Regions from separate parts of the Azoarcus sp. CIB genome, predicted to be linked through region 3. Evidence: predicted binding sites of a transcription regulator. Region 3 holds the regulator's gene; each other region holds the start of a gene.
What was found. The regulator FNR, encoded in region 3, switches genes on or off when oxygen is low (the NO sensors DNR and NnrR bind a similar motif). The targets are predictions, from matches to a motif close to TTGANCTAGNTCAA.
Positions count from the first base shown of each region.

Region 1: the regulator FNR is predicted to act here: its motif matches at 1,760-1,773, upstream of ubiU (ubiquinone anaerobic biosynthesis protein UbiU).
Region 2: the regulator FNR is predicted to act here: its motif matches at 1,821-1,834, upstream of AzCIB_RS04945 (thiamine pyrophosphate-dependent enzyme).

Region 1 covers NZ_CP011072.1:470,787-474,060, reverse strand. Annotated here, with positions in the region: gene AzCIB_RS23600 (PDDEXK-like family protein) at 1-142, opposite strand, end outside; gene AzCIB_RS24035 (SIR2 family NAD-dependent protein deacylase) at 240-419, shown strand; gene AzCIB_RS24030 (hypothetical protein) at 411-548, opposite strand; gene AzCIB_RS01965 (ABC transporter substrate-binding protein) at 869-1,690, shown strand; gene ubiU (ubiquinone anaerobic biosynthesis protein UbiU) at 1,830-2,843, shown strand; gene AzCIB_RS01955 (U32 family peptidase) at 2,852-3,274, shown strand, end outside.
Region 2 covers NZ_CP011072.1:1,108,354-1,111,627, reverse strand. Annotated here, with positions in the region: gene AzCIB_RS04945 (thiamine pyrophosphate-dependent enzyme) at 1-1,754, opposite strand, end outside; gene AzCIB_RS04940 (methyl-accepting chemotaxis protein) at 1,866-3,274, opposite strand, start outside.
Region 3 covers NZ_CP011072.1:3,465,755-3,469,028, forward strand. Annotated here, with positions in the region: gene AzCIB_RS15390 (sulfite exporter TauE/SafE family protein) at 1-162, opposite strand, end outside; gene hemN (oxygen-independent coproporphyrinogen III oxidase) at 294-1,685, opposite strand; gene fnr (fumarate/nitrate reduction transcriptional regulator Fnr) at 1,819-2,559, shown strand; gene AzCIB_RS15405 (hemerythrin domain-containing protein) at 2,604-3,134, opposite strand; gene AzCIB_RS15410 (SirB2 family protein) at 3,131-3,274, opposite strand, start outside.

The sequences.
Region 1 (3,274 bases), 2.3 Mb from region 3:
ACGCGGCGAGAAAGCACGAGATTCGTTCGTTGAAAAAGGTCGAGCCTTCCACAACAGGCAGAGGATGTGGATAGCAACTTCGCCAGCGTCTAAAGAATCCGCCCAGAGCCGCCGTATTTGCATATTGCATATTTGCAGCCATCCTCGAATTGTCTATATGCGTGAACAAATTTTGCTCCAAGAGCATATCTCAAACTCATGAATCACTGGAGCAATGGCTGGGTCCGGTTGAAAGTTCGGTGATCATCGAACTCGGCGCGGGCACAGCGATTCCGACGGTACGCGGCTTTGGCGAACGCGCCAATGGCACGCTGATTCGCATCAACCCCACCGAACCTCAGATTGGAAAGCCAAGCGCCATCAGTTTACGGCTCGGCGCATTGGAAGGGATTCGACTGTTGGCGGATCGATTACGGTGACGCATGCCGGGCGATCGAGCCCTGCACACGGATCGCGTCGAGCATCGCCGTCAGCGGATTGCTCAGCTGCAGGGGGCCGCCCGGCTGCGCATCCTCGCAGCCGGCGACGAAACGGTAATCAAGTGTCACGCCCATGCATCGAGCTTAACCGAAAATCCCCGCCCCCCTGGCTGCGGCGCTGCGCGTGCCCGTGCGCGCCGACAGCGCCTGCACAAAAAGCAACATGCATTTCTGCCGGACCGGCCTATGCCGCGCCAGACGGATCACACGATTCCCCGATCCGCGACCGCTGCCGCACCCGACGTGGCGACGAACCCACCTATGCACGACCATGCATAAGTCGCCGAATCACACACCACGCCATCCGCACCCGCCCGCGCACGTTTTGATACAAGGATTCCTGCACCCGCGCGCGAGGCGCGATCGATAAAGAACCACGGAGACCCTTCATGGCAAGTCTGTTCCGCCCCCTGCTGCTCGCCTGCGCCTGCCTGCTCGGCATCGCCGGCGCCCATGCCGAAGACAAGTTCATCACCGTCGCCTCGACGACCTCGACCGAACAGTCCGGCCTCTTCGGCCACATCCTGCCGCGCTTCGAGCAGCAATCCGGCGTCAAGGTGCGCGTCGTCGCGCTCGGCACCGGGCAGGCGCTGGACACGGCGCGCCGCGGCGACGCCGACGTGGTGTTCGTGCACGACCGCGCCGCCGAGGAGAAATTCGTCGCCGACGGCTTCGGCGTCGAGCGCAAGGACGTGATGTACAACGACTTCATCCTCGTCGGCGCGAAGGCGGATCCGGCCACGGTCACCGGCGGGCGCGACATCGTCGAGGCGCTGAAGAAGGTCGCGGCCGCGAAGGCGCCCTTCGTGTCGCGCGGCGACAAGAGCGGCACCCACGCGGCCGAGCTGCGGCTGTGGAAGCTCGCCGCCATCGACCTCGAACAGGCGAAGGGCCCGTGGTACCGCGACTCCGGTTCCGGCATGGGCCCCGCGCTCAACATGGCCGCCTCGCTCGGCGCCTACATCCTCGCCGACCGCGGCACCTGGCTGTCGTTCAAGAACCGCCAGGACCTCGTGATCGCCGTCGAAGGCGACAAGCGCCTGTTCAACCAGTACGGCGTGATCCTCGTGAATCCCGCGAAGCACACGCACGTGAAGCGCGAGCTCGGTCAGCAGTTCATCGACTGGATCGTCTCGCCCACCGGACAGAAGGCCATTGCCGAGTACACGATCGGCGGCGAGCAGCTCTTCTTCCCCAACGCCGCGCAGTGACGGCGACACGCCGCGGGCACGCGCACCGGCCGTGCCCGCGGCGATTTGTGCCGCCGACGGGCACGCCCCTTGATTCGCGTCAACGCGGGCCGGACGCCGCGGCACTATGGTTGCGGAGCTTTTTTCCCCAACCCCCGCCATGACCTCCAATACGAAAATCGAACTCGTCTGCCCGGCAGGTAGCCTGCCGGCGCTAAAGACGGCCGTCGACCATGGAGCCGACTGCGTCTACCTCGGCTTCAAGGACGCGACCAACGCCCGCAACTTCACCGGCCTGAACTTCGACGCCAAGGCGATGACCGAAGGCGTGCGCTACGCCCACGACCGCAAGCGCAAGGTGCTGGTTGCCCTCAACACCTACCCGCAGGCCGGCAACTGGTCCGGCTGGACCGCCGCGGTAGACCGCGCCGCCGATCTCGGCATCGACGCGATCATCGTCGCCGACCCCGGCCTGATGGCCTACGCGCAGAAGAAGCATCCGCAGCTGCGCCTGCATCTGTCCGTGCAGGGCTCGGCGACCACCTACGAGGCGATCAACTTCTACGCCGAGCGCTTCGGCATCCAGCGCGCCGTGCTGCCGCGCGTACTGTCGCTGCCGCAGGTGCAGCACGTCATCGCCAACACCCAGGTCGAGATCGAAGTGTTCGGTTTCGGCGGCCTGTGCGTGATGGTCGAAGGCCGCTGCGCGCTGTCCGCCTACGCGACCGGCGAATCGCCCAACTGCAACGGCGCCTGCTCGCCGGGCAAGCACGTGCGCTGGGAACAGACGCCGAAGGGCATGGAAACCCGCCTCAACGGCATCCTCATCGACCGCTTCGACGACGGCGAGCGCGCCGGCTACCCGACGCTGTGCAAGGGCCGCTTCGACGTGAACGGCGAGACCTACTACGCGATCGAGGAGCCGACCAGCCTCAACACGCTGGAACTGCTGCCCGACCTCGCCCGTGCCGGCGTGCGCGCGATCAAGATCGAAGGCCGCCAGCGCAGCCCCGCCTACGTCGCGCAGGTCACGCGCGTGTGGCGCGAGGCGATCGATCGCGTGATGCGCGACGCCGACAGCTTCGCCGTGCAGCCGGCGTGGATCGCCGAACTCGACAAGGTCTCCGAAGGCCGCAGCCATACGCTCGGCGCGTACTACCGGCCGTGGAAGTGAACACCACCATGAAAATCGCACTGGGTCCCCTGCTCTACTACTGGTCGCGCCAGGAAACGCTCGACTTCTACGCGCAGATCGCGCAAAGCCCCGCCGATATCGTATATCTCGGCGAAACGGTGTGCTCGCGCCGCCACGAACTGCGCGCCGACGACTGGCTCGAAGTCGCCGCGATGCTCAAGGCTGCCGGCAAGGAAGCTGTGCTGTCCTCGCAGTCGCTGATCGAGTCCGAATCCGACCTCAAGGCCCTGCGCCGCATCGTCGCGCAGGACGAATTCCGCGTCGAAGCCAACGACATGTCCGCGGTGCAATTGCTGTCGAAAGCCGGACGCCGCGACTGGATCGCCGGGCCGACGCTCAACATCTTCAACCCGCAGACGCTGTCGATGCTGGCCGAAGCGGGGGCGACGCGCTGGATGGTGCCGCCCGAG
Region 2 (3,274 bases), 2.4 Mb from region 3:
CGCACGAAGGAGAGATCGACCTCCTTGCCCGACGCCTTGACCACCTTGTCGCGGCGCGTAACGTGGATCGCCGGGCAGCCGACTTCGACGCAGTTGCCGCAGCCGGTGCAGCGGTCCTCCTCGACAGTGTAGGACTTGGCCGGCTGGTAGTGGTCGATCAGCACGCAGGGGCGGTTGGTGATGATGACCGAGGGCTCCTCGATCTTCGTTTCTTCGCGCAACGCCTTAAACAGCACGGGCAGTTCGTAGGGGTCGAGGACGTGGATGCGCTCCTTCTTCACGCCCAGCGCCTCGCACAGCTTGGCGAAATCGACGCGCGTGGTTTCCTCGCCGTGGATGTCGCGCCCGGTGCCGGGGTTGTCCTGGCCGCCGGTCATGCCGACGGCGCGATTGTCGAGCAGCAGCACGGTGACGTTGCCGCGGTTCCAGGTGATGTCGAGCAGGCCCTGCATGCCCATGTGCATGAAGGTGGAGTCGCCGATCACGGCGACGATCTTCTTGTTCTCGTCCGCCTTGCCGCGCCCCTTATCCATGCCCAGCGCGGTGCCCATCGACGCCCCCATCGAGATGCAGGTGTCGAGCGCGTTCCACGGGTGGCCGGCGCCCAGCGTGTAGCAGCCGATGTCGCCGGAGATGATGACGTTGCGCATCTGCGACAGCGTGTAATACACGCCCAGGTGCGGGCAGGCGACGCACATCGTCGGCGGGCGCGGAAAGACCTGCTGCGCCGGGACATGCTCCGGCTCGGGCACGACCTCGCCGCGCAGGCGCCTGACTGCGGGCTCCAGCACGTCGGGCGCGAGTTCGCCGATGCGCGGCAGCACGTCCTTGCCGTGGCAGGCGATGCCGGCGGCCTTCATCTCGGTTTCGAGCAGGGGCTCGGTTTCCTCGACGACCAGTACAGTATCGACCGTGGCGGCGAAGCGCCGCAGGCTTTCGAGCGGCGGCGGACAGGAGAGGCCGAGCTTGAACACCGGGGCGTCGGGGAAGGCCTCGCGCACGTGCATGAAGGTGGGCCCGGAGGTGACGAAGCCGATGCGGCGGTCGCTTCCGTCGACCTGGAAGTTGAGCGGGGTGACTTCCGCCTGCGCGCGCGCTGCGGCCTCGCGTTCGAACATGGTGGGCAGGCGTGGCTTGGCGTTGCCGGGCACCATGACCCAGTGGCGCGGATCCTTGACGAAGCCCTTGGGCTCGACCTCGATGCGCTCGCCGGTGTGCACCACGCCCTTCACATGGCAGATGCGCGTCGTCAGGCGCAGGATCACCGGGCTCTTCAGGCGCTCGGACAGGTCGAAGGCGGCGAGCGTCATCGCGTAGGCCTCCTGCGAGTCGGACGGTTCGAGCACCGGCACGTGCGCGAAGCGCCCCCAGTAACGCGAATCCTGCTCGTTCTGCGACGAGGACATGCCGACGTCGTCGGCGACTGCGATCACGAGTCCGCCTTCGGTGCCGGTGACCGTCATCGTCATCAGCGCATCGGAGGCGACGTTGAGGCCCACGTGCTTCATCGCGCAGAACGCGCGCGCACCGACCATCGAGGCGCCGAGGGCCACTTCCATCGAGACCTTCTCGTTAATCGACCATTCGGTGTGCAGGCCGGAATAGCGCGACAGGATTTCGAGGATCTCGGTCGACGGGGTGCCCGGATAGGCAGCGGCGACGCGGGTGCCCGCTTCCCAGACGGCACGCGCGACCGCGTCGTTGCCGGAGAGGAACATGCGGGCAGCCGCGGGAACGGTCTGAGTGACAGGCATGGGATGACCCTGGATGAGGTGAATCGGAGAGAGAGCAAAGTTTACCGATCGGTCAACTTTGCTCTATTGACCAGGATCAAACGGGGCAAAATGCCCCGTACTGAAAGGGATTCAGTCCACGCGAAAGCCTGCGGTGAGGGATTCGAGCGCCTCGGCGCTGTGCCTGAGCTTCTCGGTCGATTCGGTGCTGCTGCGGATTTCGCTGCTGCTGCGCTCGGCCATCTGCGCGACTTCCTGCATGTTGGTGGCGACGCTGTTGCTGGCTGCGGTGAGTTCCTTCATCGACGAGACGACGTCTTCGAGGCGACCCAGCGTGTCGCGCGCGCCCTCGCGGATTTCGCGCAGCGCATCGGCCGCCTGCTGGGAGCGGCGTGCGCCGGAGTCGACCTTGGGCACGATCTGCTCGATGCTCGCCACCGCGCTTTCGGTCTCGGCCTTCACGGACTGGATCACCTGCGAGATCTGCGCCGTGGCTGCCCCGGTGCGCTCCGCCAGCTTGCGCACTTCATCGGCGACGACGGCGAAGCCGCGGCCCTGCTCGCCCGCGCGGGCGGCCTCGATCGCGGCATTGAGCGCGAGCAGGTTGGTCTGGTCGGAGATTTCGCGGATCACGTTGGCGATCTCGCCGATCTCGCCCGAGCGGTCACGCAGCACCTGGATCTGCTTGGCCGCGCCGCTGACCGTCTCCGAGATCTGGGCAATGCCCTCCGAGGCGTCACGGGCGAGGTCCTCGCCGCGTTGCGCGACCTCCGCGGTGCGCTGCGAATTGCCGCGCGCCTCGTCGGTGTTCTCGGACACATGGGCGATGCTCACGGCCATCTGCTCGATAGCGGCGGCGGTGCTGCCGGCGACTTCGGTCTGGTGCAGCGCCGAGTCGTGGATCGCCTGCCCGGCATCGGCGGCCTGACGCACGGCGTCGGTGACGTCGTGAGCATTGTCGCGCACACGCCGGATGACCTCGGCCAGCCGCGACTGCATCTGGTCCATCGCGTAGGTGATGCTGCGCGAATCGCCCTCCTTCACCTTGACGTGCGAAGTCAGGTCCCGCTCTGCGATCCGCACGGCGACGCGCTGCAGGTCCGACGGCTCGCCACCGAGCTGACGCAGGATGCCGCGACCGATGCGCCACGACACCAGGATCAGCAGTAGTACGGCAATGCCGGCGAAAATCAGGGTCTGCATCGTCTGACGCCAGAAGACCCGGTCCATGTCGTTCACGTAGACGCCGGTCCCGAGGATCCAGCCCCAGGGGGCGAACGCCTTGACGTAGGAAATCTTCGGCTGCGGCTCGCTCTCGCCCGGCTTGGGCCAGAGATAGTCGACGAAACCCGCGCCGTCCTGGCGCACGACTTTGACAAACTCGACGAACAGGCGCTTGCCCTTGGGGTCGGCGGTTTCGGTCATGTCCCGCCCGTCGAGCTCCGGCTTGATCGGATGCATCAGGGTGCGCGGGTGCATGTCGGTGATGAAGAAGTATTCGCCCTCGCCGTGGCGCAGCCCCTTGATCGTGGCCTTCGCTG
Region 3 (3,274 bases):
GATCCGCCCGAGGTTGTAGGCGAGATGCACCGGCCACTGGCGCCCGGTCCGGCCCGGCATGTTCACGGTGAGCGCGCCGACGATGCCGCCGCACATGCTGACGCAGTGCGTGCCTCCCAGAAGGCCGATCAGGAAGGCTGCGATGTAACCGGTTTCAGGCATGGCGATAGTCGGCAAGACGGGAGAAGCCCGGGGGCGCGACGCAAAAAAACAAAGCGGGCGCCCGAGGACGCCCGCACTGTATCACCTTCTCCCGGCCCGTACAGCCCGCGGCCGCTGGCGGCCGGAGCGGCTCAGATGACCTTCGAATAGCGCGCGCGCTCGCGGTCGGAGCGCAGGTAGCGGTCGAACACCATCGCGATGCCGCGCACCAGCAGCCGCCCCGCGGGCAGCACGCTGATCCACTTGTCGCTGACCTTCAGCAGGCCGGCCTCTTCCATCGCCTTGAGATCCTCGAGTTCGTCGGCGAAGTATTCGTCGAACTTGATCAGGTGCGCGATCTCTATCGAGTCGATCGACAGTTCGAAGTGGCACATCAGGGCCTGGATGATCGACCGGCGCAGCAGATCGTCGGCAGTAAGCTCGATGCCGCGCAGCACGGGCAGCTCGTCGCGATCGAGGGCGTCGTAGTACTCGTCGAGCGTCTTCACGTTCTGTGCGTACACCGGGCCGATCTTGCCGATCGCCGAGACCCCGAACGCCATCAGGTCGCACTCGGCCTGCGTTGAATAGCCTTGGAAATTCCGGTGCAGACGCCCTTGGCGCTGGGCGATCGTCAGCTCGTCGTCCGGCTTCGCGAAGTGGTCCATGCCGATATAGACGTAGCCCGCCTCGGTCAGGCGGCGGATCGCCAACTGCAGGATCTGCAGCTTGGTGTCCGACGTCGGCATGTCGTTGATCGCGATGCGACGCTGCGGCTTGAACAGGCCCGGCAGGTGCGCGTAGCTGTACAGGGAGATGCGATCGGGCGACAGCTCCAGCACCTGTTCGAGCGTCCGATTGAAGCTGATGATGTTCTGGCGCGGCAGGCCGTAGATCAGGTCCATGCTGATCGACTTGAAGCCGGTGGCACGAGCTGCGTCGATCACGAGCTTGGTCTCGTCGTAGCTCTGGATGCGGTTGACCGCCTCCTGCACCTCTTCGTTGAAGTCCTGTACACCGACGCTCATGCGGTTGAAGCCGAGGTCGGCAAGCAGCTTCACGGTGTCGAAATCAACCTTGCGCGGATCGACCTCGATCGAGTACTCGCCGTTCGGCACGAGCGTGAAGCGCTTACGCACCGAATCCATGAGCTCGCGCAGCTCGTCGTGCGACAGGAAGGTCGGCGTGCCGCCGCCGAGGTGCAGCTGCGTCACCTGATGGCTCCCACCCAGTGCGGCAGCCTGCATCTCGATTTCCTTGTCGAGATATTTCAGGTACTTGGCGGAGCGCGCATGATCCTTGGTGATGATCTTGTTGCAGGCGCAGTAGTAGCAGATCGTGTTACAGAACGGGATGTGGAAGTATAATGAGAGCGGCTTACTCACGCCCCCGACGCCGCGTTGCGCCAGCCAGTCCCGCAATGCACGGGCATCGAACGCTTCGACGAAGCGATCGGCCGTGGGGTAGGACGTGTAGCGAGGCCCGTTGATGTCGAACCGACGAATCAACTGCTGGTCGAAAACAAGATCTTTCTGACTGGTCATGGTTGTATCGCTTGAGTGCATTCCGTACGATCTCAAAAAGCCGCAGTTTCGTGGTTGACGTGGATCAACGGTCCATTCCGCCGGGCGCCTGCCACTTCTCGGTCGACGTAGAAGGAACAATATTATCGTGCAAATGAAGGCGACGGTGCCGATTACAGTGGCGAGTCTGAAGGTCGCATGCTCCCAGTGCAACCTGGTCGAGTTGTGCCTGCCGTTCGGGATGTCGGAATCGGAAATCGACCGCCTCGACGAACTCGTCGGCGCGCGTCGCAAGATCAAGCGGCAGCAGAATCTGTATCGCGCGGGCGATCCCTTCGAAGCGATCTACGCGATCCGCGCCGGCTCGTTCAAGACCGACGTGCTGCTCGAGGACGGTCGCGAACAGGTCACCGGCTTCCAGATGACCGGCGAAATGCTGGGCCTCGACGGCATCAGCACCGAAACCCATTCGTGCAACGCGATCGCGTTGGAGGACAGCGAAGTCTGCGTGATCGCGTACAGCAAGCTCGAAGAGCTGTCGCGGGTGGTCGAGGGGCTGCAACTGCAGTTCCACAAGGTGATGAGCCGCGAAATCGTGCGTGACCATGGCGTGATGACCCTCCTCGGCTCCATGCGCGCAGAAGAGCGCCTGGCGGCCTTCCTGCTCAACATGTCCCAGCGATTCACGGCGCGCGGCTTCTCTCCGGCGGAGTTCCACCTCCGCATGACCCGCGAGGAGATCGGTTCCTATCTGGGCCTGAAGCTTGAAACGGTGTCTCGCGCCTTTTCGAAGTTCCAGGACGACGGCCTGATCGCGGTGCAGCAGAAGCACATCCGCATCCTGGACATCATCGGCCTGAAGCGGCTGATCCAGCACCCGTCGCCACGCCCCTGAGGGGGGATTTCCCCCTTCGTACGGCCGATCGCCCACGTCGTGGGCTATTGACGCCGCCGCGCGGTCATCGTTCCCGACAGGGCGGCAATATCCTCCTCGGAAAGCAGACCGCGAGCGATCGGCAGCAGATCGCCCTCCTCGCGCTGGATGTGCCGACGGTAGGCGTCGGCAAACGCCTCGACATCTGCAGGCGACAGATCGGCGTTTTCGCCGCCGGCGATGCGCTCGAGCCGTGCCCGCATCCGCGCCCAGCCGGCAAAGAGCTTCTGGTGATCGGCCAGGATCCAGTCGATGAGCGTGCCGAGTTCGGTACGCCGGGCGTCATCGGCACGCGCCCGCAGGACGGGAAAGAGATCGTCCTCTTCGTCCTGATGGTGCTTCACGGCAGCGATGTCGAAGTAGCGCATCACGTTGACTGCCGCCTGCTGCGCCTGCTTGTCCGGGCCATGCTCGGGCAGCCAGGCGGCGAGCCGCGCGAGGGTTGCAAGTTGCGCCTGCAGGCGCTCGTGGCAGGCTTCGAGCATCTCTAGAGGCGTCTCGAAACCCGGGGACGAAGGGATCAGCGAATCGGTCATCGGAACACTCCGGCAAACGCGATGAATCCTGCCGGGTTCTTGCTCAGAGCCACCGACACGATCCATGAAAAGGTTAGCAGGGCCGCGAGCAGCGCCAGCACTCGGACGCGCATGGTGCGCCCCCAGCGCAGCGCGGTCGC